Regions from separate parts of the Oceanobacillus sp. HCA-5259 genome, predicted to be linked through region 2. Evidence: riboswitches for the same ligand, from Rfam matches in the RefSeq annotation. Region 2 holds a riboswitch; each other region holds the start of a gene.
The links. Region 2 has a riboswitch for S-adenosylmethionine ahead of WKU33_RS12625 (methionine ABC transporter ATP-binding protein). Riboswitches for the same ligand answer to the same signal wherever they lie in the genome.

Region 1 (11,087 bases), on a different contig from region 2:
ATATATCCTTGTACTCGGAGGCTTGCTCGAAGAATCGGTTTATGATGACAAAGTCACTGTTTGGCAAGTATTGGCAGCCATTGCCTTATGGTCCCTTCTCATTTACAGTATTGAAAAGATCGTTCAGAAATTCGATATAACAAGGCAAGCAGTAAAAGGAGAACCTACCGTCATTATCCATGATGGTGAACTCGATATAAAAGCTTTGAAAAAGAATAAGCTTGAATCGGAACAGTTGCGTACAATGCTAAGGCAACAAGGCATTTTCTCAATTAATGAAGTGAAATATGGAATACTCGAGCCAAGCAGACAGCTGAGTGTGTTAGAGTATGAACGATCCGTACCAGTCACAGCAGAAATGCTTTCCATCCAACCAAAAGAAGCAGCCCTTAGCTATCTAGTGATTGATGAAGGGAAAATAGTAGGAACAATACTAGAAAAAATCGGAAAAAGTGAAACATGGCTAAAGTCAGAACTTGCGAAGTTAGGCTATACCGAAATCAGTAAAATCTATTACGCGGAATGGTCTAAAAATGACGGCTTTACAATTCGCGGTATGATGAATGAGGTATGAGCTAAAAAGAGCAGAAGACAGACCAAGTAGGCCCGTCTTCTGTTCTTTTAGTATCCAAGCTGATTGTCAATTTCAGCGATGATTTGTTTTGATTCCTGATATTCCCGTTCGCGTTTCCGCTCTACTTTCATTCGGTTTGCTAAATTCGATTCGTATTCGGCAATGCTCATTTTATGATATTCGTTCATTGCCTTCTCCATTTCTTGCGTATAATACTCATTATTAACCGAATTAATAATAAACCACTCCTTTGTTTTCTACATTAAAAGGTTAACACAATAACGCTACCCTGCTCAAAGGAGAAATAAACGTATAGGGTGGAGTATTTAACTGGAAATGAACGATGCTGTAATATAAAGAAAGGAAGCATAAACATTTAAGCTTATGCTTCCTTTTACTACCGATTTCACAAATTTTAATTGCTTCCGCCAACCGGAACAACTGCCCCATCATAATTTTCTAAGATGAAGTTTTGGATTTCTTCCGATTGTAAAACATCAACTAATGTTTGGAACGCAGGATTGTCTTTGTCCTTACTGCGGACGGCGATGACGTTTACATACTCTGAATTCTCGTCTTCAATGAATAACGCATCTTCTAGCGGATTCAGGCCTGCATCGATGGCATAGTTTGTGTTGATTGCAACTAATGCATCCGGCTCCGACTCGTACATTTCTGGTAATAACAATGGATCCACATCTGGTGAGAATGTTAGATTCAATGGATTGTCTACAATATCATCAATTGTTGCCGTAGATTTCTCTACACTCTCATCCAATGTAATCAAGTCTTGTTGCTCAAATAATGAAAGAATACGTCCATGGTCAGGAATGGAACGGCTGATGATAATCTCTTGACCATCCTCAATCTCATCAAGTGATGTGATATTCTTCGAGTAAACACCCATCGGTTCAATATGGATTCCATCAATATAATCTAAATCATACCCTGTGTCATCAATTGTTTGATCGAGGAACGGAATATGCTGGAAGAAGTTCGCATCGAGCGTACCCGATTCCAAGTCCTCATTCGGTAATACATAATCTTGATACATCTCGATTGTTATATTGATTCCTTCCTCTTCAAGCAACGGCTTAGCTTCTTCTAAAATTTCGGCATGGGGTGTACTTGATGCGCCAATAACGATATCAACCGGTTCTGTGGCTTCTTCTCCAGCGGTGTTATCTGCATCATCTGCACCATTTGCGGTATCTTCTTTTTCTCCACTTGTACCACATGCAGCCAGCAACAGAATGAATGATAGTAGAATTAATCCTAGAAACTTTCTCATCTTTATTCCTCTCCTTTTTATCTTTTATCTATTTTATTGGTAATGAAATCTCCAATAAATTGAATAATAAATACAATGATCAAAATTATTATCGTACAAATAAACACAAGATCAAAGTTCCGGCGCTGGAAACCATAGAAATAAGCATAATCTCCAAGACCGCCTGCCCCAATTATTCCTGCCATCGCGGTATAGCCGATAAGTGCAATAGCTGTAACGGTCAGCCCTGATACGAGAGCTGGTAAGGATTCAGGTATCAATACTTTAAATATAATCGTACTCGTCTTCGCACCGATTGATTTTGCAGCTTCAATGACACCTTTATCAACTTCCCGGAACGCAATCTCCACAAGCCGAGCGTAAAATGGCGCGCTGCCGATAATTAGCGCTGGTAGCGCAGCACTTGGTCCTCGAATCGTCCCAATAAGGAAATTTGTAAATGGAAATAATAACAGAATCAATATTATAAACGGAATCGAACGGAATACGTTGACAACAGATGCGGTTATTGCATTAATGACTTTATTTTCCCAAATACCGCCTCTTGCTGTAAGAAATAGTAATAATCCAAGAAGTATTCCGATGACCAAGGTGCCTAATAGCGAAATAATTGTCATATAAAAAGTTTCATTAGTCGCTGTTAACAGCTCGTCCATATTCACATTTTCAAACATTTAGGATGACCTCCAATTCCACGGAGGTTTTCGTTTGAACATAGAGAATAGCACGGTCAATTTCCGCATCCTCACCAGTAATTTGAACAAACAATGTTCCGTAACTTCCGGTCTTCGTATTCGTAATCTTGCCTTGGATAATATTGATATCGATGGCAAACTGTTTCGCAAGCTGACTGATTAAAGCTTTGTTTGCTGATTCTCCGATAAATTGCAGTTTGATGAGCTTTCCTTCTGGATTATCTTGCAGCATACTTGGGATCGCATCCTCTTCCTCTGCATTTCCCATCACCTGGCTAACAAATTTCTTTGTTATTTGTTGTTTCGGATGAAGGAAAACATCGAGGACATCTCCCATTTCCACTACTTTTCCCTCTTCCATAACAGCAACCCGGTGGCAAATTTTCCGGATGACCTGCATTTCGTGGGTAATCAGAATAATTGTGAGTCCCATCTTTTCATTGATGTCAACGAGTAGATCCAAAATAGATGTTGTCGTTTCCGGGTCAAGAGCAGATGTCGCTTCATCACAAAGTAATAGTTTCGGTTTGTTCGCCAGTGATCTAGCAATACCGACACGCTGTTTTTGTCCACCACTTAATTCAGATGGATAAGCATCTTCCCGACCAGTTAAACCGACCAAGTCGATCAATTCTTGAACCCGCTGTTTACGCTCCGTTTTGCTCACTCCAGCAATTTCAAGCGGGAATGCAATGTTCTCTGCCACAGTCCGCGACCATAGTAAATTAAAATGTTGAAACACCATTCCAATATCTTGGCGTGCAATGCGGAGATCATTTTTCTTCAAACGTGTTATGTCTTTATCACCTATTGTTACTGATCCACCTGATGGCTCCTCCAACCGATTGAGCAAGCGGATGAAGGTACTTTTACCAGCACCACTATAACCAATAACGCCAAATATTTCTCCTTCTTTTATATCCAGATCCAAATCATCAACTGCAATGATTTGCCTTTCTTTTGTAACGTATTGCTTCCTTAAACCTTTAATGGAAATCAACGTACTATCTCCTTCCAAATAAATCAAAAAAGCGTCTTTCTATTCGAGAACAGAAAGACGCTTTTACCTATAGTTGCATTTCTTGTTCTCTTATCTATCAAGATATTAGCAGGAATTGGCACCTTTCAAACGACTTTGAAGGTTGCCGCGGTTTCACAGGGCCAGTCCCTCCACCGCTCTCGATAAGAGCATACCTATTCAATTAACATAAAGAAATCATAGCATGAGTTGAGTTATGCTGTCAATAGCTTTCCCCAGCGAAGAGCTCAGGCTTATATTCGAAAAGATAACGATAAATATTACCGGTAGAATAGAAAGTATACACTTTCTCCTTTACTTCATTATTCTCCTTAATTAATAAACAAGGCACGTTCTCTATTTTATGTTCGTGTAAGAAAGCTTCTTCAAAATTGGCATTCATTTCATAAAATATTTCTTCGCCATGAATGTCTTCAATTTTTTCAAGTATCGTCCTAGCGATATGGCATGTGCCACAAAATGGCGAATAAATATATAATAAGTAAGAATCTTTCTTTAGCTGTTTTGATATTACTTTCTGCATAGACTCACCTGACTAATATAAAAATGTTGGTCGTACTGAAAAATGTTTTGCAACGAGTAAGGAGGCAAGGATTTTATAAGGGGTAGTTGCGACTTCACGGTAATCCCTGCTAATATAAATATGGTCGGCATGAGGGAGTTCCCGTGCCAGTTGTTTTCGTAGTTTCAAGCCATTTTTATCTTCATCGACAAAGATGTAGACATCATTTTCATCTAAGTTATATGTTTCTAACAGCTCATCAAACCAATGGACGCTTAGTGAGCCGTTTGTACAAATAATCGTGACTTCTTCGCTTAGAATTTCTTCTATCTTACGTTTATCTGTCAACCCCTCCACAATAATAACTTTTTCGGTTTCGTGCGCTATCATACCCTGCCACTCCTTATCCGATCAAATCATCCACCTATTATAGCATATGAAAGAAAGGAGGCTGACTATACTGTTTTATTGTATAGTTAGTCCCCCTCCTTTTTTGTCTTGCTTTAGTATTATTCTTCTATGATTGCTTTGTATTCTTCAGCTGTCAGTAAATTATCCCATTCGCTTGCGTCCTCTAGTTCTACAACGATCATCCAAGCCTGTTCATATGGAGATTCGTTGACAAGTTCTGGGCTGTCTTCCAATTCTTCATTGATTTCAACTATTGTCCCTTTGACTGGTGCATATAGCTCGGAAACTGTTTTTACCGATTCTACACTGCCAAATGAATCGTCCGCTTCGACTGTGTCGCCCTCTTCCGGAAGTTCGACAAACACGATATCTCCAAGTTCATCTTGAGCGAAATCAGTAATTCCGATGCGCACTTTATTGTCGCTCTCTTTCTTAATCCACTCGTGCTCTTTCGTATAACGTAAGTCCTCTGGTAAATTCATCGGTTATCATCCTTTCCGTTTCTTCTACTCCAACTATACAATGGATAGATTAGAAAATCTACTGTACATCACATTTTCTCTTTACCTTCTGTACTAATTCCAAGTTGATTCGTATTCGTCTTCTTTAAAACCAACAGTGATTTTGTCTCCCATCGCTGCTATCGGCCGTTTTATCAACATGCCGTCAGAAGCTAGGTATTCTGCCATTTCTTCAACTGAAGCATCTTTAATCTTCTCTTTCATATTCAATTCGCGATATTTTTTACCGCTCATATTAAAGAACTTCTTCGGTTCTAGACCACTTTTTTCAATTAATTGTAAAATCTTATCCTTAGATGGTGTATCCTCAACGATATGGACTGCCTCAAAGTCGATATCGTTCGCTTCCAACCACTTCTTCGCATTTCTGCACGTGCCGCATTTTGGATACCAGTAAAAAGTCATACTCATTTTAAAAACCAGCTCCTTTATGTAATTACCACTATTTTAACATAGAAGGTTTGTTGACACATGTATTTGCTACAGAGCTCGTATGGTTTTAAAAAAATCGTCCGGAGCATATTCTATACTCCGGACGAACTGAAATTATACGATATATTTTTCACTTTCGATGAGTGATTTGGCGATTTCCCGTTTCTTCGCAATAACATTCGTCGGTTCATGACGGGTCAATTTACGTAAGGAAGAGAGCATCATCCGTAGAGTATCTCCATCTTCCACCGCAATTAAGATCTCTTTTGCCGCTGCCTCAATCCGATTGAATGCTTCCTGTACATATACTTGTGTATAAAGCAGTTTCAGCTCATTCTTCTCCTCTCCCGTCTGATGAATCGCTTTTTCAGTACGGAGGAGGGCTGATTCCATATTAAAGACATCTCCAACCATATTGGCCAAGTGGACGAGAATTTCTTGCTCATTCTCAAGTTTCTGCATGTATTTCTGTGCCGCCAAACCTGCACCTAAGAGAACAATTTTCTTTGCATTACGCACTAAATGCTTTTCCTGATCAAGTGGTTCTGTGCCAACTTCTTCAGGCATCATCATCATAAGCTCTTCCTGAAGTCCTTGGGCTTTCTGTAATAATGGCAGTTCCCCTTTCATTGCCTTTTTCAGCAATGTTCCCGGAACGAGCAGTCGGTTGATTTCATTCGTACCTTCAAATATCCGGTTGATCCTGGAATCCCGGTAGATTCTTTCTACTTCATATTCCTCCATGAACCCATACCCACCATGCAGCTGAACCGCTTCGTCAGCGGTGCGGTCAAGTAATTCTGTCGCCATATATTTCGTAATCGAGCATTCGATTTGGTACTCAGCAATTGCCCGGGCAATTTCCCGACCGTCCTCAAGTTCTTCATCAGACAAAGCACCCATCCGCTGCTCGAACAATCCAACTGTACGATAAACCGCACTCTCATTTGCATAGATTTCACTCGCCATCGTAGCAAGCTTAGATTGGGTTAGGGAGAAGCTTGAAATTGGTACACTGAATTGTTTCCGTTCATTCACATATTTTGCCGCTAGTTCAAATGCCCGTTTCGAACCACCGACACCACCGACGGCTAGTTTGTAACGTCCAACGTTTAAAATATTAAAGGCAATAATATGTCCTCTACCTTTTTCACCTAGGAGATTTTCTACCGGTACTTCTGCATCTTCCAAAATCAGTGTCCGGGTTGATGAACTCTTAATCCCCATCTTTTTCTCTTCCAAACCAGTGGACACACCTGGATAATCGCGTTCTACAATGAACGCAGAGAAATGTTCACCATCAATTTTTGCATAGACGACAAATACATCTGCGAACGCGGAGTTCGTGATCCACTGCTTTTCCCCATTCAAAATATAATGGGTTCCTGCCTCATTCAGCTTAGCAGTCGCTTTTGCCCCGAGAGCGTCTGAACCGGAGCCAGGTTCTGTCAGGGCATAGGCAGCGATTAGCTCGCCCGTCGCAAGCTTCGGCAAATACTTCTCCTTCTGTTCTTTATTCCCGAAAAACACAATTGGCAGCGAGCCGATACCGACATGGGCTCCATGAGTAATGGAAAATCCTCCCGCTGGTGCCATTTTCTCTGTAATCAAGGATGAGCTAATCTTATCCAGACCAAGCCCACCGTAAGCCTCCGGAACATCTGCACCGAGCAGACCTAGCTCTCCCGCCTTTTTCAATAATTCTACGGAATGTTCGAATTCGTGGTTTTCTAACTTGTCGATAAGCGGGACGACTTCATTGTTAACATATTCCTCTGTTGTTTTCGCAATCATTTTATGCTCATCTGTTAAGTCCTCAGGAGTGATAATGTCCTCACCGGTTAATTCTTCAATGAGGAAGGCTCCTCCTTTAAAAAGTTTGTCTTTTGTTTCGCTCATAATTGATCTTCTCCTTTTATTAAAAGTTAGTTGTAAAGATTAAATTAGCTCAAATACTCCTGCTGCTCCCATTCCACCGCCAACACACATCGTTACAATTCCAAATTGAACATTTCTGCGGCGCATCTCATGGGCTAAAGTTAGCGTCAGCTTCGTTCCCGTCATTCCTAGCGGGTGTCCGAGTGCAATCGCTCCACCGTTTACATTCACAATAGAAGTATCTAAGTCAAGCGCTTCAATAACTCGTAACGATTGGGATGCGAACGCTTCATTCAGCTCGATCAATCCAATATCCGATAACTCAAGACCGGCAATTTCCAGTGCCTTTGGTATCGCCTTCACAGGACCTACTCCCATAATTTCCGGTTCCACTCCAGCTACAGCATAGGAACGGAATTTTAATAAGGGGGTTAATCCTTCTGCTTGGGCTTTCTCGCGCTCCATTAATAGGACGGTACCTGCCCCATCGCTCATTTGCGAGGAGTTTCCAGCTGTTACAGATCCCTTTATATGAAATGCAGGTCTCAGTTTAGCAAGGACTTCTGTATTTGTATCTGCGCGTACCCCTTCATCCATTGCAAATTGTTTTGTCTGTTCTACAACCTTATTATCCTTACCGATAACACGTTCTGTGACTTCCACCGAGACAATTTCATCAGCGAATTTACCTTCTTCAATTGCTTTGGCTGCCCGCTCATGACTTTGTGCTGCGAAGGCATCTTGATCTGCTCGGGATATATTGAAACGATTCGCCACTTCTTCTGCCGTATGTCCCATGCCCATATAATAGCCAACCGCATCTTCTACGAGTTTCGGGTTTGGTTTAATGACATGTCCGCCCATCGGAATTAAGCTCATCGACTCTGCCCCACCAGCAATAATCGTATCACTCGCGCCAACCATAATACGTTCAGCACCATAGGCGATTGCTTGCAGCCCGGAAGAACAATAGCGATTAATTGTAATTCCCGGAACTTCTTTCGGAAGACCGGCAAGCCCCGCAATATTTCTTGCCATATTCATCCCTTGCTCTGCTTCCGGCATCGCACAACCGATGATGACGTCATCAATATTTCCGGTATAGTCGCCTGCCCTTTTCAATGTTTCTTTGATTGTCAGTGCAGCTAAATCATCCGGTCTTGCGTCTCGTAAACTACCTTTAATCGCCTTACCGACCGGAGTCCTTGCTCCTGCAACGATAACTGCTTCCTTCACATTTTCTCCCCCTTAATCCTTAGTTGCGTAATGGTTTACCTTTCATTAACATGTGTTGCATCCGGGCTTGTGTTTTCGGTTCACCGATTAGACTTAAGAATGCTTCTCGCTCGAAATCGAGCATTGTCTGCTCATCAATAAGCGAACCTTCTTTAATTCTTCCACCGGATAAGACATAGGCTAGCTTTTCGGCAATCTTTACATCATGTTCAGATGCATAACCGCTCATCTGGAGATTTTTTGCCCCGAGCAGCATTGCCGCATAGCCTGCATTTCCAACGACCGGAATTTTTTCTTTTGCAGGTGCCCGGTAACCTGCATGAGCCAGTGCAAGTACTTTTTGTTTGGCATCGTAAATTAAATGATCTGGATTCGCACTGATCGCATCTTTTTGGTCTAGAAATCCTAGCTCTTGTGCTTCTTTTGCGGAAGTTGATACTTTCGCCGTTGCCACTTTTTCAAAGACATCATTCGCGACCTTCGATAAGTCAAAATCGATCCCCTTTGGCATATTGCGAAGTTGTTTTAGATAAAGTTCTTTCGTGCCGCCCCCACCAGGTATAAGACCGACACCAACTTCGACAAGTCCCATATATGTTTCCGGTGACGCTTGAATTGCTGCTGCAGGTAGCGACACTTCTGCCCCGCCTCCAAGCGCCATATTAAACGGAGCGACGACTACTGGTTTATTTGCATATTTAATGTTTGTCGTCATATTTTGAAACATACGGATGACCATATCAAGTTCATAGAAATTATCATCCTGTGCTTCCATTAACATTAATGCGAGATTAGCACCAACACAGAAGTTTTTACCCTGGTTTCCGATAACAAGCCCTTCATAGTTAGCTTCGGCTTCCTCAATCGCTGTGTTCACCATTTGCATAATATCAAGGCCAATCGCATTATTGGGTGAATGGAATTCAAGTAATAGGACACCGTCATCTAAATCTATTAAACTTGCACCAGTATTTTTCTTGATTACATTTGATTTATTCTTAAAGAGTCTTAGATTCACTTCTTTCGGATTTGTCTTAAGCTTTTCAAAATCATTGCCATTATAATAAGTTATTTCTCCATCTGCTTGTTTATAAAAAGATTCATATCCTTTTTCAATTAACTCTAGCACCCAGCTTGGCACTGTCTCCCCTTCACGTTGCATCCGCTCGGTTGCTTGTTTTAAACCAATCGCATCCCATGTCTCAAATGGTCCGATATCCCAACCGAATCCCCATTTCATCGCTTGGTCAATAGCCGTAATATCATCGGCAATTTCACCGACCAGTTCGGCGGAATAAATAAGGACCGGCTTTAATAAAGACCAAACGAGCTTAGCTGCCGGATCATCAGGCATAGATAGAAGCGCTTTCATTTTGGCGCGAGAGCCTTTTGCCTGCTTTGCCATTTCGATTGCTGGTGTTTGTAATTTCTTTCGTTCACCAAATTCAAGTGTATCCGGATTAATTTCATAAATGACTCCAGCTTTTTTCTCGTAAAATCCCTTTCCTGATTTAGAACCGAGCCAACCATTTTCAACCATTTTCTGCATAAATGCCGGTGGATCAAATACTTCCTTTTCTTTTCCTTCCACTTTGTCATAGACGTTTCGTGCGACGTGCAAGAATGTATCGAGGCCGACTACATCCAATGTACGGAACGTGGCACTCTTCGGTCTTCCGATAAGTGGACCAGTAACCGAATCAACTTCCCCAATACTAAATCCTTGTTCAAGCATTTCCCTTAGTGTGATAAGAAGCCCATATGTTCCAATTCGGTTTGCTATAAAGTTGGGCGTGTCCTTTGCTTCCACAACCCCTTTACCAAGAACATTTTCACCGAATACTTTCATGAACTCAAGTACATCTGGATCGGTATGTGAGGTTGGAATTACTTCCAACAATTTTAAATAACGCGGTGGATTAAAGAAATGGGTTCCTAGGAAATGTTTCTTCATATCCTCACTACAATCTTCAATCATCGCTTCTACAGATATTCCTGATGTGTTGGAACTAACAATACTGCCCTTCTTCCGGTGTTTATCCACATTTGCAAATACTTGCTTCTTGATTTCGAGATTCTCTGTCACTACTTCAATAATCCAATCGGCTTCCTCTAAGCGTTCCATATCATCTTCAAAGTTCCCAATTTCAATCAAATCAAGACTTGCCTTCGATGTAATGGGTGATGGCTTTTGCTTTAATAATGCCTGTTTACTTTTCTCGGCTATCCGATTACGCACTCTTTTGTCTTCTAGCGACAATCCTTGTTTTTCCTCTTGCACCGTTAATTCAGATGGTACAATGTCGAGCATTTGTACAGGAATGCCGTTATTTGCTAAGTGTGCGGCGATTCCAGACCCCATTACTCCAGAGCCTAATACAGCAGCTCGCTTGATTGACCGTTTCATGTTTTATCCCCCAATCCATATCTTTGAATGAATGCTCATTCATTATTCTTTAAAAAAATAAGAGAACAATCTCTTAACCTGCTTTTAGTATAAAATACTTT
Region 2 (11,087 bases):
AATAACTGGGTCAATGTAAACGATATAGGAAATATAGCTTTCGGCAAGGCAACTTGATTCACAATTGAACTATATCTTAAAATAGATCTGGACGATGAGTTAATCGTTGTACTAATCCAACGCCAGACAACTAATCCAACGACTAGGAATAGTGGATAGTCTTCCCCACCACGGTTTAAAACAATTACTACCAAAAAGTAATAAACTAGCACATTCAATAATGGATCAAGGAGCCACCAGAAATAGCCTAAATAACTATTCCTGTGTTCTGCTTTTAGACCTGACTTTACTAAATAGTAAAGCAAATCTTTTCTCTTCAGCATTTCTTGTATATATTTCTTCATTAATTTTGACACCGCCTACTATTCAAACGAAGCTTTCTTCAAGAACATTATCGCTTCGTTTTCCACTTAATCAAGTCTCTAATAGACCTTACAATGTAATGAGCAAAGTACCAAATGCTTTTTGGTAAGCTCTGCTTTTCAATTTCTCGGAATACATACCAATTTCGTTTTGCAGCTTTCCATTTATTACTGGAAATTGAATTACCGACAAGCCGATATTCAGCGAGAACTTCTGGCAGTCCATATGCTAAGAAGCCTCTTTTTGTAATATGCAGCCAGAATACATAATCTTGTCTTGTCCGGATATTAACCATTCTCATATCACCTATTTTATCCATATCGAGCATTACTGTCAGACATCCAATAACACAACGCTTCATTAAATCATCATAATTCACTGATTCGGGAGTGTTACTGATTGCCTTCGTTCTCGTTCCATCTTCTTGCATGCGGACATAGGTAGTAAAGGAAAAAGCAATATCCTTTTCTTGCATAAATTGTAGTTGTTTCTCTAACTTTTCAGGAAGCCAGCGGTCATCACTGTCAAGAAATGCAATGTACTGGCCGGTTGCTTCATCCATCGCTTTATTTCGAGCGATAGCTGATCCACTATTCTTTTCGAGTGTTAAGAGCTTAATTCGTGGGTCATTGCTTTGATATTCTTTAACAATTTCTCTCGTATGATCCGTAGAACAATCATCAACGATAATCATTTCCCAGTTCGTATATGTCTGCTCTAATACAGAGGAAATCGTTTCTCCTATAAAGCGTTCTGAATTATACGCAGGTGTAATTACCGATATTAGTGGTTGTTGTTTCATTTATACATCGATTCCTTCTTGCTTCCTTGTGGCTTGTCCTAACAGTTTGTTATACCAAGCAATTAATTTCTTTTCTTCTGTTCCCCAATTCAATTCTTCTTGTACTGCTCGCTTACCATTTTCCCCCATTCGTCTTGCTTCCTCTGGGTTATCTTTCAGATATAAGATAGCATCTTTGATTGCTTCATCATCATAAGGGTTCACAGCAATACCACATTCATACATTTCCATGAATTCTTTCCAAACTGGAAAATCGGAACAAATAATTGGCAGTCCAGCGTTCATATATTCAAAGAACTTTGTCAGTTCTTTTTTCATATAATGCTCTGTTGGCGGGAACAGTGCAATTCCTGCAAGCCAATTCGTATTCAAATAGCGAGCCTCGATTACTTCTTTTTCGATAAATTGATCGATTCCTTCTATGAATAGTCTATCTTTGTTGTCCCCTGCTACCTGATACATCTTCTCTGCAATGCTGCTCGGACATTTCCCTACCACATGTACTTCGATGTCTTGATCAAGCTGCGGAATTCTAGCATGCTCCATGGCTCCTCTTTCGAAAGTTACGTTTCCTGTATACAATAGTTTATATTCTACCTGGCCTTCTCGTTTATTGTTTAAAAATGGATCATTTATTGTTGGGTAATTTAAAATGCATACTCCGGCTGGATAGATATCTTTATAGTACTTTTCCGCCAAACACAAGGCTGCATCCCTGGCAAAAAAACGCTCCGTCCATTTATAAAAGCTGGCAAGGAGCTTTTTCACTGGCATGCTTGCATAATCTTTTTGCAAAATACTTGTACGATAATCTTCATGAATATCGTAAATAACGACATTATCTTTTCGTTTTAAAAGCCAACCGACAGGCAAGAGCTCTGGGTCATGAAAGTGGTACACATCCGCGTTTAAATATTTTGCTTTTTTATAAGCATCATAAACCCCTAAAGTCATTCGCTTAAGACGGTTATTATATTTCTTTAACGGGATATGTCTGATTGGCTTATCTTGTATATCGTCGTTTTCATTCGATTGTGCAATCAGCGAAACATCAAATCCTGCTTTCTTCAGTGATTTGCATTCTTTATGATAAATCCTCGGATCTGTAGGATGATGTACAGTTGTCAGGTGCGCTACACGCTTTGGAGCAGTCATACTCCTTCAACTCCTCGTATTTTCTCTTTCCTTCAATCTAATGTTTCCAAAAACATTTTTTCGTATTGTCTTACTATCGTTTTCGCATGAAAAGTCTTCACGCGTTCCAAGCCTTGTTCAATGACAGTATTTCTTTCTGCATCTGTCCATGCTAATGCTTGTATTATTTTGTCTGCTACATCCTGTTCATTACCGATCTCACACAACAGGCCAAATTTACCTTTATCTAAAACCTCAACGGCACCTGGTTCTGCTTTTGTTGAAACGACCGGTACTCCTGCTGCCAGTGCTTCTGCAAGTACATGGCCAAATCCTTCTCGCTTTGAAGTTAGGCAAAATACATCCGCCTGTGAAAAATAAATATAAGGGTTTTCCTGAAATCCTAGGAAATGGATGACATCCTGTAAATTAAGCCTGCTTGCAAGTTCTTTTAATTCGGTTTCCCGTTCCCCTTCACCCAAGATAATCAGCCTTACGTTCATTTTATCACGTATCTTAGCAAAGGCTTTGATTAGTGTCTGCTGATCCTTGTCATCAACAAGTCTTCCAGCTGTAATGATTATCTTTTCGCTTCCATTAAATAGGGCTTTATGTTCTTCTTTTAATTTTCCCTTTTCGATACCTGTTTTGATTTTTTGTACATCAACTGGATTATAAATTACTTCAATTTTATTTTTATCTACCTTGTATCGGGAAATAATATTATTTCTCACACCTTGTGATAACGCAATTACACGGCTGGAAAATGTGTATAATAGACCATATAATCTTAATTTTAGATCCGCTTTGCGCGAGCCACCCAAGTAGGCAGCTTCTCTTACTATATTTTTTGCCCGTGTAAAAGAAAAAAGCCTGCCAAGAATCGCGACTGTATTATAATTCGGAATCGTGCTAAATACAATATCTGCTTTTTCCCGTCTGATTACTTTTGCTAACGGGAATATCGCTGAACGTAACTGTTTCGTATCTAACTTAATAAATTTAATATCTGAGTTTAAATACTTCTCATAATTCCCATTATAGTTTAATGTTACAAGTATTGGGGTAAACTTCGACTGATCGATGTTATTCAATATATTTAATAATGTACGTGCAGCCCCTCCTGCACCCATTTGATAGATAAAAAATATAATTCTTTTCTTCTCCACTAAAGCTTCATCCTTATCTTTAGTATCTCATTGTAAAGCGAATTTACACTCTGGTAATTATACCATAGCAACACCAATTAATAAATTATCCCCGGTGGTTCGCTCGCTATAAAAATAGCTGATCGATACAGCAAGCCCACTCTATAGTTTAACATATTGTATATACCTATCAAATTTTTCAAGTTGTCCTGTTGCTTTTCTCTAATGTAAACTATCAAATTAACTAGATGTCTGCAGCTACTATATAATAACTTGAATAATCAATCCCATTGTGAAGTTTTGAACATTTTGTTAAAAAAGTTCGGGACAGCAGAATGTAACTTGCTGTCCCATTCGTCAAATATTTTTACCATCCTACAACAATCGATCCCCCATACGTTTCTTCAACAAATTGCTCCACTTCATCCGATTGATAAATATCGATGAACTGTTGAACGGCTGGATCGTCTTCGTTTTCTTTGCGTACCGCAATCAAGTTAACAAAAGTGGAATCTTGTTCAATGAAAATCGAGTCTTCTCCAGGTACAAGTCCTGCTTCCATTGCAAAGTTCGAGTTGATTGCTGCGATATCCACTTCACCAAGCTGACGCGGAATTTGTGCAGAATCGAGCTCAATAAATTCATAGTTATGTTCATTTTCTGCGATATCATTGACAGTAGCGTTTACGCCAAGTCCTTCTTCTAGCGTGATTAAGCCAGCTTGTTCAAATAATAATAATGCACGTCCACTATTTGTCGGGTCACTTGGAAGACCAATACTTGCACCGTCTTCTAAATCAGCTATATCTGTAACTTTCTCAGAATAAATTCCCATTGGGAAAGTAATCGTATCGGCAACTTTTACTAAATCCAGGCCACGTTCTTCATTCATATGATCAAAAAATGGCTCCGTTTGGAAACTATTGATATCGAGTTCTCCTTCCGATAGACTCACGTTCGGCATTACATAATCACTGAATGATACAATTTCAATCGTCAAGTCTTCCTCTTCGGCAAGCTCTTTTACTTTTTCTAAAACTTCTTCATGTGGTCCTGCTGTTACTCCAACGACGAGTTTGCCGTCTTCTAATAGTCCTTCCCCTTCATCCGAGCCGCCGCCACAAGCAGCGAATAGAATTAATACACTTGCAAGTATTGCTGTTAATAATGTCTTTTTCATTTATTTCCCCTCATTCTTTCATATTTTATTTTCGACATAGAAGATTGCTTTTTCTAACATGTCTTCTGTCACTTTTTCTTCCATTAAATGGATTGATTCTTGTGGAAGTAAAATCTTTTTAATGATCCTTCCTAGTAATTCCGTGTCCTTTACATCTACGGATAAATCTTTTAATGATGTTGGAAGTTCCCATTCTTTATAAAACTGCAGCAGTTTGTCGAGTTCTTCCTCTTTTCCTTCTATCGCAAGTTGGACTAACGTACCGTAAGCAACAATCGATCCGTGCAAGAAATCTTTGACACTAGGTGCCTCCGTTAAACCGTTATGAACCGAGTGGGCCCCGGCAATCCTGCCCGCTTTTTCACCGAAGCCACCGACCATGCCGCCTGTCATAATAATCGTTTCGATGACGCGGACAAGTGCGTCGGTAACTTCTTGCTTCGAAACCGATTCAAGTGCAGCTTTTCCGTCTTTTAATAAAATATCGCGGCATGCTCTTGCAGCGAACTGGGAAACTTGCAACCAAACTGGGAATTCTTGATTCTTGTAAAAACTGCGAACTAACGCGTCTGCTTCATAGTATTTTGCCAAAGTGTCACCGATCCCAGCCTTCAAAAATCGAATCGGTGAAGCTGCAATGATTGCTGGTTCAATCAGGACGAGCGTGTTCGCTACCGGGAACTCGGTATAGTGGGAATGAGTTCCGTCCGCTTCATAGAATACGCTAAGCGGTGTCCAGGCGGCACAGGTCGCTGCGATTGTCGGTATTAGAACCGACTTGATTCCAGCTTGGACGGCTGCTGCTTTTGCAATATCGAGTGCAGTCCCTCCGCCGATACCGATGACAGCATCCGCTTTTTCTTTTTCGCACATTGCTGCTAATTGTTCGCTCGTTTCTAATGTGCAAGGACCATCGACGAATGTTAATGCTTGGTGATCCAATTCTTCCGGAAGATAGGGTGATGTCGCTTGCCATGCCTTTCTGCCACTTACAATATGAATATTTTTTACACCTAAATCTGCCAGATGCGTCGGTAATTCTTTTAAAACACCGGAACCGGTCCGGTAATGGCCTGGTGCTCCTTTTACAATTGCTGTTGCCATCTAACGTGCTCCTTTTTTCGCCTACTTCGCTTAATATTTCAAAATATGAATATTTCGCGCTGCCTTGACACTCGACGCTCCGGCAAGCGCAAGGGAGGATCTTGTCTGCTGCATAAAGTTTGTGAGTACTTTTTCAACACCGGCTTGTCCAGCGAGGGCTAGCCCATATGCGTAAGGTCTGCCGAGTAAAACCGCGTCGGCACCTAGCGCAAGTGCTTTAACGACATCTGCTCCGCGGCGAATGCCACTATCGATTAAAATCGGGACTTCCCCTCCAACCTCTTCTACAACTGCTGGGAGCGCGTCAATGCTAGAGATGACACCATCTAACTGCCGACCGCCATGGTTGGAAACGATAATGCCATCGACCCCGTTTTCAATCGCGAGTCTTGCATCTGTCGGATGTAGGATTCCTTTTAATAAAACCGGGAGAGATGTGCGTTTCTTCAGTTCAGCAACATGCTTCCAGCTTAACTTCGGATGGTAAATGTTTTGCAAAATTTCTTCTACGACAGATGCCTCGTCGTCCTGCTTTAATGTGGATAGAAAGGCACTATCTGTAATATAATTCGCTTTTCCGTAGCCTGCTTTCAGCGGTGAGAATCGGTTCGTCATGTCCTCCTCGCGCCAGCCGAACATTGTTGTATCGATAGTAAGGACGATTGCTTGATAGCCTGTTTCTTCTGCACGCTTTACCATATTAAAGGAAATATTTTCGTTATTGGACCAGTACAACTGGAACCATTTTGGACTACCTTCTGAAACCTCTGCCACTTCCTCGATTGCGTAACTGGAAACCGTGCTTTGTATATAAGGTACATCCAATTTCGCAGCTGCTTTTGCAACCGCAAGTTCCGCTTCTTCATGCGTAGTTTTCAGCATTCCGATCGGAGCGAGCAAAAATGGGTGGGGGTACGTATGACCAAATAGCTCAATACTTGTATCCACGTTGGAGACATCATTTAAATATTGGGGCAGAATAGAATATTTCTCGAATGAAGCGGTGTTTTTCCGCAACGTCTCCTCCCCTCCGCCTCCTGAGCGGGTGTATCCAAATGCATTTTTCGACATTTTTTCTTTCGCTTTTGCCTCTAATTCTTCTACACGAAAAGGAAAAGTCTCCGTTGTTTCTAGGTTCGTAATGAATGCATCTTTCGGCTTTGTAGTCGTCAAGACTTCTACCTCCTAAAGTTGGCTTTCTTCCGTTTAATCCTTTTTCAAACGTGCAGCGATCCGGTTACCAAGGGACTGGATTCCTTGGACGAGGATGATTAAGATAAAGACCGTTGCATACATGACATCTACTTCATAACGTAAGTGTCCGAAACGATACGCAAGATCTCCGAGTCCCCCTGCACCGACTAGACCGGCCATTGCGGTCGCACCGATCAAGCTGATTGTAACAATTGTTAAGCCTAAAACGATGGATGGGCGTGCTTCTCGAAGCATGACACTCCAGATGATTTTATGTGTTTTAATCCCCATTGCTTTATATGCTTCAATAATTCCGCTATCCACTTCGAGTAGAGAACTTTCCAGTAAGCGTGCAAGATATGGTGCGGTGTAAATAACGAGTGGAACGATAACACCTTGCACGCCAATCGTTGTGCCGACCAAGAATTTCGTAAATGGCAGAATAAAGAATAATAGAATAATAAACGGAATCGAGCGGACTATGTTTATAACGAGATTCAATAATTGATAGACGAATTTATTTTCCAATGATTGTCCCGGGCGTGTCAGTACAACAAGTATGCCTAAAGGCACCCCAATCAAAATCGCAAAAAATAAGGAAATGATGACCATTTGAAACGTTTCAATGATAGCTTGGCCAATAATAGGCAGCCATTGTTCGATAAAGTTTTCCATTTTATTTATTCACCCTCCACTTCTTCTGTTACGACCCCTTGATCGTTTAAGAACGTTAAGGAGGCATTGATTTGTTCCTGTTCACCAACAAGATGAATGATCAGATTTCCGACGATTCCGTTTTTCAATTCCATAATATTCGCCGTTAAAATATTCGGCTTCACTTTAAACTTCTCAATCACTTGTGCAAGTAAAGGCTCCCCGGCACTCTCTCCAATAAAGGTCAGGCTTGTCACCGTACCATTTAGTTTCAATTGGTTGATGAGTGATGCGGATAATTTACGCTGGGAAATCGTATCTAAAAACTTCTTTGTCGTCTTATGACGGGGATCGGTGAACAATTCGATACTGGAGCGCTGTTCAACGATTTCTCCATTTTCAAGAACCGACACGTCGTCACAAATCTTCTGAATAACACTCATTTCGTGGGTAATGAGTAAGATGGTTATCCCAAGTTCTTTGTTAATCTTAAGGAGTAAATCAAGAATTGAATTAGTTGTTTCGGGGTCAAGGGCACTTGTCGCCTCGTCGCTCAGCAGGATTTCTGGTTCCTGTGATAATGCGCGTGCAATGGCGACACGCTGCTTCTGTCCACCAGATAATTGAGAAGGATAGCTGTCCTCTCTGTCTCCTAAATCAACAATTTTCAAATACTTTTCGACACGTTTCTTCACTTCTGTTTTGTTAAGGCCTAGAAGTCTTAGTGGTGTTGCTACGTTCTCATAAACGGTTGCAGTCTTCATGAGATTGAAATGCTGGAAAATCATTCCGATCTTCTGTCTCATTTTCCGCAAATTTTCATTTGATAGGGCTGTTAACTCTGTGCCATTGATTGTTACCGTTCCACTGTTCGGCTTTTCTAGTAAATTGACGAGCCGGATCAAGGTACTTTTACCAGCACCACTGTAGCCAATGACACCGTGGATTTCACCTTTTTTTACATGAAGGTTAACATTGTTTACCGCTGTAACATTCCCATTTTTAGATGGGAATACCTTCGTGATGTTCTCTAATTTGATCATCTATCTACCTTTCCCTTCCAATCGTCTTTAGATCAAGAAATAGTTGGTATAAACAAAGGCGGAAGCGCCCTTGCAGGTTAAAAACGCGACGTCCTGTCGCAACACCTGCACTAGCACATCCTGTGCGTCGTAGCAACGTACAAACTGGAGCACTCCGGAATGAGATAAAGGAAACACGGCGAACGTAGAGAGCCGATGTTGACTTATCGATTGGAGGAGTGTGAAGTTTGGGACTGCGCACTGCTCGTCCCACTAAAAGATCTGCTAGTTGCTGGGCGCAGAGCGGACGTGGCTGGCCCTGGACACCTAAGTTATCACAACACTTTTACTTTATAGTTCCTTATACAATAAAAATAGCCTCTCTTTTCTAAAGAAAGAGAGGCTTTGTATGTATTCAGAGGTCCTCTCTTATCTTTCAAAACATCACGTTTTGCTGGAATTAGCACCTCTTTTATGGTTGACATAAAAAGGTTGCCGAGCTTCATCGGGCCAGTCCCTCAGCTACTCTTGATAAGAGATAAAACTATTTAATTATATTGATATAGACTACAGCAAAAGTTACGTGTCGTCAACTCTTATTTTAGTAATCTTTCAGACTAAGAGAAAAGTTTAAGTTTTTCAATCCGTTCGACTGCTTCTTCAAGACGGGCTTCATCAACTAGTAAACCGATCCGGATATAACCTTCCCCGTACGTCCCGAAGCCATTTCCGGCGGCGACAGCAACATCAGCCTTTTCCAGTAGCAAATCAGCAAATTGCTCACTTGTATACCCACTCGGAACCGGCAGCCATGCAAAGAACGAGCCACTAGGAGCTTCAACTTCCCAACCAATCCGTTTACATGCCGCGATTAATGCATTCCTGCGCCCTTCATACAGCTCGACTAATTCCTCCACACTTGATTGCTCTGCAGTTAAGGCAACAGCCGCCGCATGTTGGACTGCGGGGAACAGACTAACGAATAAATGATCTTGCAGGAGATTGATCGCTTCAATCATTTTCGCGTTGCCAACAGCAAAGCCTACTCGCCAACCGGCCATATTGTATGTTTTCGATAAGGTATAAAGCTCGATCCCGATATCTTTAGCGCCCTCTACCTCGAGGAAACTAACCGGTTTTTTCCCGTCAAAGCCTATTGCACCGTAAGCAATATCATGGACGATACCGATACCGTGCTCCTTGCCTAACTGTGCCGTCTCTTCGAAAAATTCTTTGGAAGCGATGGCTCCTGTAGGATTATTCGGATAATTTAAGTAAAGTAATTTCGCTTCTTCTAATTGTTTCGGCGTGAGCTTGTCATAGTCTGGTAAGAATGCATTTTCTCGAAGTAATGGCATTACTTCATGCCGAACATTCGCAAGCTTGACGCCAGATAGATAGTCCGGGTAGCCTGGATCTGGCAGTAACAGCATGTCGCCTTCGTTCATTAAGGCGAGGGGTAGTTCGACTAAGCCAATCTTCGTCCCAAATAAAACAGCTACTTCCGCTTCCGGGTCTAAATCGACATTGTATTCCCGCTTATAGAAATCGGCTGCTGCTCGTTTCAATTCCGCTGTGCCACGAAACGGCGAGTATTTATGTGAATTTGGGTCTGCGGCAGCTTCTTGCAAAGCTTGCACAATATTGGGTGGAGTTGGTTGATCCGGGTTCCCTTGCCCCAAATTAATGACATCGCGACCTTCTGCGTATGCTTTTGTCACTTTTTCTACGAGAGTTGCAAAAAATTGAACGGGCAACTCCTTTAGGCGATTCGAAAATTCCATTGACATAACCTCTTTATTTGTATATTTAATATAACTCTGGGACACGGCTTTCAAAGATTGGGACACTTTTTCTGACTTCAATTACCCTGTCCGGATTGATTGTGCCTCGTAATGTTTCTTCTTTATCTTCTGAACCTTTTACGAGAACATCTCCCCAAGGGTCTGCGATTAAAGAAGTTCCGGTGTATTCAACCTCGTTCAGGGTGCCGACATTGTTTGCAGATACGACATACATTTGGTTTTCAATTGCGCGGGCTATTTGCAGGTTAACCCAATGATTGGTACGCGGTTTCGGCCATTCGGCAGGGATAAATAATACTTGCGCCCCGTCTAACGCCAACTTGCGCGTGAGTTCTGGAAAACGCAGGTCATAGCAAATAATGACACCCATCCGAATCCCATCGAGTTCAAAAGTTTGCACTTTTTCCTTGCCACCAGTCAAGTATGCTGGTTCGTTCAACATCGGTACGAGGTGCATCTTGCTATATTCATAAACAAGGTTGCCGGCGCGGTCAAAAACAAGACTCGTATTATATAATTTGTCATCCACTTTATTCGCAATCGAGCCACCGACAATATTAATCTTGTATTCCTTCGCCAATTCACTTAAAAAAGATTTAGTAGGCTCTAATGCATCATCTGCAATTGTTTGGAGCTCTTCCAGCACATAGGATGTTGTCCACATTTCCGGCAATAGGATGA
Region 3 (11,087 bases), on a different contig from region 2:
TTCCGCATGTAAAAACCCCCTCACATCATGCTTATGCAACGATGCAAGGGGTTAGACGTGCTAAACTTATGAAATAAGAAGAAGAGCCTCCCTTCCCGTCATTCCTTCTCTCCAGCCGTATTCTTTCGATGCATCCGTAATTTTCTCGAGTGGAGCAGCGAGTAATTGGTCAATCGTCCGCACGCCTATCGCTCTCCCTGCAATTACCTCCCTTTCCCGCAACTTCGGAATCTCATTGAAAATATCCACATCCAGTGCAGCACACATAATATAGCCGACTTCGTTTGAAACCGTGAGTAATGTCGTCTTTGGCAGTTCGACACTTACTGCTGTGAACTGCATCCCTTCAATTTCAATTGGATTAACAGTAATCATCTCCGGATGCCTCCTTTAGTTACATAATAAAGTATGCAAAAGCAGGCTCCTCTGTCACAATCGGCATCTTAAGGCTGCGGTGTTTTATTTCTTAACGTATCGAGTAATAAATCCCTTAAAAATTCAGGTAGGAAATATTGTTTCATTTCTGATTTGGCAATTTCAGGGAGAAGGCGACCGAAAGTAAATGTATCGGCAGTAGCAATGCGATATGTTTTCTGCTTTTCCACAGCTGAACCATCACAGAACGTTACCCCAGTCACTGCTTCCGTTCCGTTCGCCCGTAGTGTCGTAGATATGGATAACCCAGCAAAAAGCATTCTGCCAATGACTTTCCCGCGGAAACCGAATCCTTTCAATTGAATCTCCATGAAATCTTTCTTCAAGGAAGCACGGATCACTTCAATCAATTCATCTCCCCTCAAATGCACGACAACTGGGTTGATCGGATGCGGACAAATCCGGTGGATATCACCGTAAGTGACCATTCCTTTTGGCAAGCCGTCAAGCAGAAGTCCAGCATTCAACAAAGATGCATCAGCATCCGTCCATTTCCGTACTGTTTCCGTCAAATCTTGCATCATCGGCACATCGCTAAACCAGTCCGCTTGAAACCCTTCTTCTAGATAAACAACTTCTGTTCCCAATATTCCAGAAGCTTCTTTTTCCAATTCAGTAAGCAGCCCTCTCGTATCTTCATCTTCGGGATAGCTTGATACATCTGTTGTATAAGCCTCTTTATGGATGAGCTCCTTTTTATCATGATCATATGTTAAGATAACTTCGCCAACATACATACAATGCTTGCCAGCAGCAGTGAGAAGACTGTTGTTCACATATTCACCGGTCCGCAACAGATGGTGAGTATGCCCTCCAATAATAACGTCGATATCCGGGAATTTCCGCGCAATCGCTTCATCTTCACTAATTCCTAAATGGGATAGAAGAATGATAATATCCGCTTCTTTCTTTAAAGAGGCCAGCTGTTTTTCCAACTCTTCAAAGGGGGAAGTTAGGTACCAGCCGAGTAGCCCGTAAAAAGCATTGAACGGAGCAGTAAGCCCGATCATTCCGATCCGTACTCCCGATTCCGTCTGGATAATTCGAGTATCGTGCAGCCATGCAGGTGGATTATGTTCTTTATGCTTCAAGTTCGCACAGACAACTTCAAATTCCGCCCCGTCGTATAAATGATATAAATCATCATGGGATAGTGTAATCCCTTCGTTGTTCCCAAGTGTGATGACATCATAACCGACCTCGTTTAAAAGCTTCACATTCGCCTTTCCCATCGAAGCCTCCGATATTGGATGAACACGGTCCATATGGTCACCAACATCAACTAAATAATGGGCATCCTCCCGAGCGATACGATTCTTTTTCATATCCTTTAAATAGCCAGCTGTCCGCGGCCACTGGCTGAAATCACTATGCAAATCATTTGTATAATAAAAATAAAGTTTTTCCTTCATAAATATTGCTCCTTAGCCTAAACCGTCCATAATCAAATGGATTCCTATAAGAAACTATATCAGCGATTCCTCCTGATGCAAACTATTTTGCATATTCATTATGTATTCTTTATTTCTCTTGCATTTTCTGAATAGCTGTACTATTATATATTCAATCATTAAAAACTTCATAATTTTTTCTTATCAAGAGAGACGGAGGGATTTGGCCCAATGAAGTCTCAGCAACCAGCTTAAACACGTGAGCCCGGTGCTAATTCCAATTGACGACCTGCCGTCTTGAAGATAAGAAGAGCGTACTTGTGTAGATACCGAGACCTTCTTCTTATAGAAGGTCTCTTTTTTATTACGAAGAATAGGGTGATAAGATGACAAAACAAAAGATTGAAAGTCGTTTAGTCCAATTAGGAAATCGATCGGATAAAAAAACGGGAGCAGTAAGTACACCGATTTACTTAACTACTGCCTATGAACATCAGGGTCTCGGTGAATCAACCGGATACGATTATAGCAGAACGAAAAATCCGACGCGAGAGATCCTGGAAAAGGGCATTGCCGATTTGGAAAATGGCTATGCAGGATTTGCCTGCAGTTCCGGAATGGCTGCCATTCAACTTGTATTATCCTTGTTTAAATCTGGGGATTCCTTATTGTTTTCAGCGGATGTGTACGGTGGAACCTATCGTTTATTAAAGCAATATGAGGAAAAATACAATATAAAGGCATGCTATTCCGATTTCGCATCGGTCGCTGCTGTAGAGGCATTGATTACGGAAAGTACAAAAGCTATCTTCATTGAGACTCCAACGAACCCGCTCATGGAGACAATTGATATCCCAACATATGCCGAACTCGCTAAAGAACATGATTTATTACTCATTGTCGATAACACTTTTTTAACACCTTATTTACAGCAGCCACTAGAGCTCGGTGCCGATATCGTCATTCATAGTGCAACGAAATATATTGGCGGCCATAATGATGTATTGGCGGGATTAGTCGTCGCAAAAGATGAAGATATTTCAGAACTCCTTGCAACGAATCATAATTCTTCCGGGGCAGTGCTTTCCCCTGCCGATTCTTTTTTAATTGTTCGAGGGATGAAGACACTTGGACTGCGCATGAAGCGTCATGAGGAGAATGCGAAGAAAATAGTGGAATATTTAAATGTGCGCGATGCAGTCGAGAATGTTCTATATCCAGGAGTTGGCGGGATGCTTTCGTTCCGTTTACAGGATGAAGCTTTAATTAATCCATTTTTACAAAATCTGCAGCTGATCACCTTTGCAGAAAGCCTAGGTGGTGTCGAAAGCTTTATTACATATCCGACCACACAGACCCATGCCGATATTCCGCTGGATGAGCGGGAAAGTCGCGGGGTCGATGACCGTCTCTTACGCTTTTCTGTTGGAATTGAGCATATTGATGATCTCATTTTAGATCTTGATACGGTTTTTGAAAAAATCCAGACAGCTACTGTTTTTGGATTAAATAAATGAAAGTGGGATATAACACTAGAGATAAACCCTACAAATCATAATAACGCTCTCGAAATTTACTAAGTGCGTTTGGAGACTGCATCGGTCGCTGTGTCTCATTAAGAATTCTCCCTCTGCAGCAGTCTCTGCATAGTCGAAGCTGGTAAGATGGTTTGTTTGAAGTGGTCCTATCTTTGTCTGCAGAAAATACCTATCTTTTAAGAGAATCCCCTTAAAAGATAGGTATTTAAATTAATAAAAATTGCTTTTAATGCAGTTTTAATATTATTTTGCAGCGGGTTGTAAGGTCATCGGAAGAATACAGATCTCTTTCCTATATAAAGGTATAAACCCCTTCTTTCATCTTTTGCATACATACTTCCCTTTTTAAGCTTGTAATTTTTCATACAGTCCTTTTTTGGACTGGCCGGGCATATATTTAAAAATAAACATATTTTTGCAGGGGGAGTACGATGTTTAGTCTATTGGAAAAGGCTGTTCTGTCTATAGCCTTATTACGGATTTTTTCCGGTTCGATCGAAATATTTGCGGCATTTTTAATGATTAAATTTAATGAGATAGAAAAAACTTTAATCATTAACAGTTCACTCGCTTTTGTCGGTCCCCTTATCCTCCTGCTCACTACTGCAATTGGGATTATCGGGATGTCCACAAAAATATCCTTTAGTAAATTCCTGTGGATTTTTCTTGGCGTTGCTCTAATTATTTACGGAATTAAGAAGGGATAGTGATTTTTCATGAAACGGTTGTGTATATTCTTTTTCTGTTCTTTTATTCATAATTCTTGTAAGGATTTCTTCTACATACATACCAAAGGTCGGGTTTGTTCGTTTTCTTGGCCGTGCCAACGCAATGTTTTGGTTTAACGCTATCCTCCCATCTTCTATTAATATCACCCTGTCCGCTATTGCAACTGCTTCTTCTACATCATGTGTAACAAGAATTGCTGTAAATTTCTTTTCTGTCCATAATGTTTCAATCAGTTCTTGCATTTCTAACCTTGTTAGCGCATCAAGTGCGCCTAGAGGTTCATCTAGTAGAAGTAAATTTGGCTCATGAACCAATGCTCTTGCTAAAGCAACCCGCTGTTTTTGACCACCGGAAAGCATGGAAGGAAAGTCATTTGCTCTATCTTCCAGCCCCACTTGGGTGAGGGATTCTAAAGCTTTCTTTTGCTGATCGCCAGGGAGTCCGATACAGACATTATCAATTACCCGCTTCCACGGAAGCAACCTGCCATCTTGAAACATCATTCGGGCCTTTTTATTTAGACCTTGTAATCGCTCCTCATTCAATTGAATCGAACCAGCCTTGGCATCTTCTAGACCTGCAACAAGGCGGAGGAATGTACTTTTCCCGCAACCACTTTTCCCTACAATCGCAACAAATTCTCCTGCCTTTATATTTACGTTTACCCCATTTAATACTTCGCGCTTACCATAACTTTTTTCAAGGCTATTGATTTGAACGTTTACGCCATTTCGTTGTAACGATAGCAAATCAACTTCTCCCCCTTTAATATTCTTCATGTATTCCATTTTAATAACCTTCCTTCGAGATACCTCGCAATAACATCAGACACCTTCCCAAACACTGCATAAATGAGAATACTTAAGACGATAATATCCATTTGCATAAACTCTCTAGCATTCATAGCCATATAGCCAATCCCCGATTGAGCAGAGATTGTTTCCGCGACGATTAGTGTTAACCACATCACTCCAAGGGAAAATCTAATTCCAACTAAAATGGAAGATAGTGCACCTGGTAAAATGACATGAAAAAATAGTTTGTAGCCTTTTAATCCATAAGACTCACCCATTTCAATTAATCGCTTATCAACCGATTTAATTCCGTGATACGTATTAATGTAAACGGGAAACAGCACCCCCAAAGCTACGAGAAATATCTTTGATGTTTCCCCTATCCCAAACCAAAGAATCACAAGCGGAATCAAAGCCAAATGCGGGATGTTCCGCAACATTTGAATGGATGTATCAAACAGTAAATCGGAAATGCGAAATACGCCATTTAGTAAACCAAGCATAAAACCGATTGATCCACCGATGATAAAGCCAACTGCTGCTCTTGTTAAGCTAATGGACATATGGTCATACAATTCCCCGTTTCCTAGTAGAAGAATTGCCGCTTCGATGATTTGTGTTGGGGCAGGTATTATTCTTTCTGAAAGAATGCCTGTAATGGACATAAGTTGCCAAACAATGATTAACGAGCATGGAATAAGCCAAGGCAATAGGCTTCTTGTTGATGTTCGCTTATTTCCTTTCATATCAATACCCCCATCTTCCGTTACTCCATTGTTTCCCTAACCTTTATGGACTTTGGTATAATATCCAGTTGGTAAAAAATGTCTGCAATTTCCTGTTGTTCTTCCATGATCTCTTCTGACAAATCTTCTACACCATACGTTCTCCGTTCAATCATCATGCGAATAGCCGCTTCATCGATTCCCAATATAGGTACTAACATATCAACTAACTCATCAGGATTTTCGTTAGCCCATTTTGATGATGCGGCAACTTCCTCTATAATTATTTCAATGACTTCAGGATACTTCTCCTTAAAGGTTTCGGTAGCTACAAAAAAATCTCTATCTGTTGTTAAACCTTCCCCATCAATAAGAAGTCTGCCATTTGATTCAAGCTCAGTCGATGCCACGTACGGGTCCCATACAACGATTGCATCAATCGTACCTTGTTCAAAAGCAACCCGGGCATCTCCTGGTGTAAGATATGCCGATGTTATATCATCCAACGTGAGTCCTGCTGTTTCTAATGCTTTAATTAACAGGTAATGGGAACTTGATCCTTTTGAAAAACCTATTCTTTTCCCTTTTAAATCTTCAAGTTTCGTGATATCAGAATCGTTAGGTACTAAAATACCACTTCCCTTATATTTGGAAAATCCTACAGCAACATAGGTAAATGAAGTGTCAGCAGCTTGAGCAAAGATAACGGGTGTATTTCCGGTTCTGCCAAAATCGATTGCTTCCGCATTTAACGCCTCAACAAGTAGCGGACCCGCCTGAAACTCCTTCCATTCAACTTTAAACCCTTGTTTTTCCAGACGTTCATCTAACGTACCTAAGGATTTTAGTAAAAGCAGGGGACCATTTTTCTGATATCCAATCCGAACGATCTCTTCATCTTGATCCAAACTGGTAATCGTCCCTGTACTGTTGCAGCCTGCAATGACAAATAAAACGATAAAAAAAGCAAGTAACATCAATTTCCTCACAATAGCTACCATCCTTTATAATTATATTTCTGATGTTAGCCTATGAACAAAAAATATCTAGGTTACTGTCTATTTCAATTCTTCATTACATGTCGCTACGCCTAACAGGGGCTGCCTATTTTGTTCATTTCTTGGATAATATCCGAAGCGAAGAGAGAAACTATACAGGATTAAAAGGAGGGTTAGTATGACTACAAAGAAACAAGATGAACCATTCCATTCAGGTGAGGTGTACCATTTATGGAATTATTTATATCATACGAAGCATCTGCTCGTTACGATGCAAGTGCTTATTAATCATGCAGGAGATCATGATTTAAAAACATATTGCGAAGACTTTGTTGAAAGCTGTCTCATTCAGGAAGAACAGCAAGTCGAAGGGATTTTAAAAGAAGCTGGCATCCGCTTGCCACCGGCACCTCCGGACAGACCTAATGTAGATGTGGAAGATATTCCCGCCGGTGCAAGATTTAATGATGCGGAAATCTTCAACCTTATTCAGAGGGAACTGGTGTCGACGAGGGCTGACAGCAGTTATGTGACAGGAATCGCTTTAAACGAAGACATCCGTTCCATGTTCAGTGACTTCCATGGCCAACAAGAGGAATATGAACAGAAAATAATAGATATAGCAAGGGAAAAAGGATGGCTCGTCCTTCCGCCAATTAATATCAAATAAGCGCAAGGAGTGCACAACGTTGAAAAAAACGAACAATGGAATGACAATACTAGCCGTCGGATCTGTTCCACTCATGATGACTCTTGGGAATTCCATGTTAATTCCTATTCTTCCGGAGATGAAATCTTCGCTCGACTTATCCCAGCTCCAAGTTAGTTTGACAATTACCGTATTTTCAATTGCAGCAGCAATCATGATTCCGATTGTCGGTTATCTGTCCGATCGCTATTCTCGGAAAATCATTATGTTACCATCGCTCATCCTCTTTGCAAGCGGTGCTTTGCTTGCTGGGCTTGCAGCTGCACTATTTGATTCCTATGGATGGATTCTTGTCGGCCGGACGATACAAGGTATTGGAGCAGCTGGCAGTGCCCCGATAGCTATGGCGCTGATTGGTGATTTATTCAAAGGTGGCGAACGCAGCCGGGTTCTCGGAATATTCGAAGCTTCCAATGGGCTAGGTAAAGTACTATCGCCGATAATTGGCTCGCTATTCGCTTTAATTGTCTGGTATGCCGTGTTCTTCGCTTTTCCGGTTCTAAGCATCATAGCGGCAATTTTAGTTTGGATTTTTGTAAAAGAGAAGAAAAATCGCCAATCTCCTCCTCCATTTCGCAAGTATGCACGGGGACTTCTCAGCGTGTTTAAACACGAAGGTAGATGGCTGTTCACTGCTTATCTTGCGGGAGGCACTTGTTTATTTACACTATTTGGGATTCTCTTTTATTTATCCGATGTTCTAGAGACAACGTATCAAATTGACGGTGTACGAAAAGGACTTATCTTAGCAATTCCACTTCTCGTCATGGTGAGTACGTCTTATCTGACGGGGAGTAAGATTGGAAATAACTTAGTCCGCATGAAGCGCTTTTCCGTCATAGGACTGCTGTTTATGACGGTATCTTATAGTTCGCTTATCTGGCTTGAGAGTCTCGTTCCCTTTTTAATAGGACTTGCTTTAAGCAGTATCGGAGCCGGACTTACTTTACCGTGTGTGAACAGTTTAATTACTGGAGCAGTCGGTAAAGAACGCAGAGGCTTCGTTTCGTCCTTGTACGGTTCCGTCCGTTTTCTTGGTGTCGCTCTCGGACCACCCATATTCACACGGTTAATGGACTGGTCCAGAACTGGCATGTTCACAACCATCGCTGCTTTCACTTTCCTCGTTGCTTTGCTCGTTCTCTTTCTTATTCATGTAAAAGGAAAAGACGGGAAGAAGGATCCGAAGAAAGCTTTCCGCTATACGTATGTATAAGCTACTTCTTTCGCCAATCAAGCGAATAGGACTCATTCATTGTAAACTGGAATTGAACAATGATATTAACAATCCTCGTGGCAATCCACTGACTGATGAAGGCGAGGATGATTATTTTCCAGTCGATCAACAAAGCAGCGAATAAAAAGATACAACTATTGATCCAAAATAAAGAACGGCCGGGCAGGAAACCATATTTCCTTGCTAAGATTAGAGCAATGACACCAATACCACCATTGGAAACATTTTGGCGCATCAGGATTCCAATCCCGATCCCTAAAAATATTGAACCAACAATAAGATCAAAGAAGAGCGATCGGTTCGGAATTGTAACATGCTCAAAGAAGGTTACAGTTATAGAAGTCATTGTAATTGCAAGCACGGTCCAGCTTGCAAAACGTTTCCCTAATATATAAAGTCCGAGTAACAGGAGCGAAAAATTGATCACCCAAAGTGCAGTTCCCATGCTCATTCCAAATAAATAATTAAAAAGAACGGTAATCCCGCCCGCTCCCCCTGAAGGAATATATTGCGGGAAGAGAAACAGCCCCATAGCAAAGCCCTGTATTGCCCCACCGGCAAGTACAAGCGTATTCTTTATAAAGATTTCTTTCACGCTGCCCCTCCTTTGAATTTGGACATGTACTATAGCTTATTCTTATTTAGGTCCAATGATGAAAAAGGGGCAGTTTTTTATAGTTCTTCTATTTTCCTCACGCACCAGGAATACACCTTCTTCTTTGCGGCGTAATGGAATACCGGATTACCAGCCTCTTCTATTCCTAGAAAATCGGGCAACATATTCTGTTTGGAAAGAATCACTTCTGCTTCTTGTAATTTCCATGGTTCATGGTAGATATCACCTTTATAAAGAGAGCTGTTTCGCTCCGACCAGAATATATACCTTTCCACAAGCCAGTAGGCAAGACTCGATGCACTCGGTTTATATTCACCAGTAACCGGTCGATACTTTCCAGTAAAACCGATCGATGATTTTCCCTTGCGCTTACTTGTAAAATTTATCCAGTTCCGTTCTTTCTTCATATGGATACCCGCATAATGATATGGCGCATGAAATATCCGCCCTCCCAGAACAGTTAGCCACTGATTCGCATCAAGGCTGAAAAAATAAACTCCTGCTTCTCCATTTCTTTTTACATATGTGCGTACGTTCAATTCCAATAAGGAATGGAAATAAGGAAGTCGCGGAGTAAAATGGAGACGCATATCGGTTATTGCAAATGGGACAATCGAAATCCAAGCCTTTCCATTATAGGTATCAAGTTCTAAGCCCTGCGGAATTTGTTCGCGTAGAATGTCTGCTGGAACAGGTAGGTGCATGAACAAAAGATCATTCCATGTTTGCGTCATTACCCAGATACCCTTGCGTAATTCAAGAATGATTTTCACCTCCATCCTTATAGCTAATCAATTTGTTACTCCTATTCTGCCCGAAAAAACAAAGGCGTAAGCGCCCTTGCAGGTTAAAAACGCGACGTCCTGTCGCAACACCTGCACTAGCACATCCTGTGCGTCGTAGCAACGTACAAACTGTGCCTCCCAGGACGGGAGGTAGTTCGATGTTGCCCCATACGTGAGCGAACTTAATCGAACTTCCCCTTTACGGAATGAGATAAAGGAAACATGCCCCTTTAGGGTAGACGTGAGTTGGGCCTTGGCCCGTTCTTAGTCGGCCTTCCTCTTTGAGTTGATGCCCGCTTTCACCACAAGGGTATAAGGGCGACTAAGCCTCACAAAGACCGCTCGGCAAGTCTTCTTTATCGATTGGAGGAGTGTGAAGTTTGATAGTTGCTGGGCGCAGAGCGGACGTGGCTAGCCCTGGATATCTAAGTTATGCACAACATTTATATTTTATAGGACGCTATGCAATGAGGAAAAACCCGCCACTAAAAATGGCGGGTTTTTCATTATAAAATAACTTTACTTTCACGTGCTTCTTCTAAGAACTTATCGCTTCGTTTATTTATTGTTTCTTTTAGTTTAATACCGATAAACAAGAAGATGATCATAAAACCGACAAGCCAAGCGATATGGGTGAGCACGACGGACCAAACAATTCCACCTGTCGCTTCCCTTAACAAGCCCAATCCATGCGTAAACGGCATAAACTTGTGGATTGTTTGGAAGAATTGCGGTGTTGTCTGGATTGGGAAGGTACCCCCCGACGCTCCGAGTTGCATAACGAGCAAGATAATCGCAATCACTTTGCCCGTATTTCCAAAGACGGAGACAAATGTATAAATAATCACCATAAACACTGTACTGATCAGAAAAGCAAATAGAACGTATAGGAATTTGTGTACAACGAATGTTTCAAGCAAGAACAAATTACCGCAAGTGACAACTAAAGCCTGTACCAGTCCAATCAACCAAAATGTTATAAATCTGCCGAAATATGCTTCATAGCCCTTGTATTTATGCTTATTCGGTACGTCAACAATCAAAGTAGAAACGAGGATCAGCCCCCCAACCCAGAGGGAGAGTGTCGTAAAGAACGGAGCCATGCCTGATCCATAGTTCGGAATTGGGAA

Region 1: another riboswitch for S-adenosylmethionine. It lies ahead of WKU33_RS08190 (methionine ABC transporter ATP-binding protein); the one in region 2 lies ahead of WKU33_RS12625 (methionine ABC transporter ATP-binding protein).
Region 3: another riboswitch for S-adenosylmethionine. It lies ahead of WKU33_RS08080 (methionine biosynthesis PLP-dependent protein); the one in region 2 lies ahead of WKU33_RS12625 (methionine ABC transporter ATP-binding protein).

The regions. Positions count from the first base shown of each region.
Region 1 is NZ_JBBKBV010000010.1:92,681-103,767, forward strand. It holds gene WKU33_RS08170 (DUF421 domain-containing protein) at 1-574, shown strand, start outside; gene WKU33_RS08175 (hypothetical protein) at 622-762, opposite strand; gene WKU33_RS08180 (MetQ/NlpA family ABC transporter substrate-binding protein) at 990-1,865, opposite strand; gene WKU33_RS08185 (methionine ABC transporter permease) at 1,883-2,539, opposite strand; gene WKU33_RS08190 (methionine ABC transporter ATP-binding protein) at 2,532-3,560, opposite strand; SAM riboswitch class I at 3,648-3,749, opposite strand; gene WKU33_RS08195 (thioredoxin family protein) at 3,802-4,122, opposite strand; gene WKU33_RS08200 (toprim domain-containing protein) at 4,135-4,491, opposite strand; gene gcvH (glycine cleavage system protein GcvH) at 4,611-4,994, opposite strand; gene WKU33_RS08210 (arsenate reductase family protein) at 5,088-5,444, opposite strand; gene WKU33_RS08215 (acyl-CoA dehydrogenase family protein) at 5,580-7,364, opposite strand; gene WKU33_RS08220 (acetyl-CoA C-acetyltransferase) at 7,404-8,579, opposite strand; gene WKU33_RS08225 (3-hydroxyacyl-CoA dehydrogenase/enoyl-CoA hydratase family protein) at 8,599-10,986, opposite strand.
Region 2 is NZ_JBBKBV010000023.1:586-11,672, reverse strand. It holds gene WKU33_RS12665 (ABC transporter permease) at 1-344, opposite strand, end outside; gene WKU33_RS12660 (glycosyltransferase family 2 protein) at 392-1,165, opposite strand; gene WKU33_RS12655 (glycosyltransferase) at 1,166-2,320, opposite strand; gene WKU33_RS12650 (glycosyltransferase) at 2,353-3,468, opposite strand; gene WKU33_RS12645 (MetQ/NlpA family ABC transporter substrate-binding protein) at 3,815-4,627, opposite strand; gene WKU33_RS12640 (iron-containing alcohol dehydrogenase family protein) at 4,646-5,731, opposite strand; gene WKU33_RS12635 (alpha-hydroxy-acid oxidizing protein) at 5,762-6,904, opposite strand; gene WKU33_RS12630 (methionine ABC transporter permease) at 6,938-7,600, opposite strand; gene WKU33_RS12625 (methionine ABC transporter ATP-binding protein) at 7,606-8,622, opposite strand; SAM riboswitch class I at 9,028-9,139, opposite strand; gene WKU33_RS12620 (pyridoxal phosphate-dependent aminotransferase) at 9,219-10,385, opposite strand; gene WKU33_RS12615 (carbon-nitrogen family hydrolase) at 10,411-11,087, opposite strand, start outside.
Region 3 is NZ_JBBKBV010000010.1:71,033-82,119, forward strand. It holds gene yunB (sporulation protein YunB) at 1-8, opposite strand, end outside; gene WKU33_RS08070 (YunC family protein) at 67-375, opposite strand; gene WKU33_RS08075 (bifunctional metallophosphatase/5'-nucleotidase) at 444-1,847, opposite strand; SAM riboswitch class I at 2,025-2,136, shown strand; gene WKU33_RS08080 (methionine biosynthesis PLP-dependent protein) at 2,213-3,343, shown strand; gene WKU33_RS08085 (YqhV family protein) at 3,796-4,071, shown strand; gene WKU33_RS08090 (ATP-binding cassette domain-containing protein) at 4,042-4,872, opposite strand; gene ssuC (aliphatic sulfonate ABC transporter permease SsuC) at 4,869-5,633, opposite strand; gene WKU33_RS08100 (aliphatic sulfonate ABC transporter substrate-binding protein) at 5,654-6,601, opposite strand; gene WKU33_RS08105 (DUF3231 family protein) at 6,789-7,280, shown strand; gene WKU33_RS08110 (MFS transporter) at 7,321-8,535, shown strand; gene WKU33_RS08115 (YitT family protein) at 8,537-9,151, opposite strand; gene WKU33_RS08120 (DUF2071 domain-containing protein) at 9,229-9,951, opposite strand; gene WKU33_RS08125 (YhgE/Pip domain-containing protein) at 10,464-11,087, opposite strand, start outside.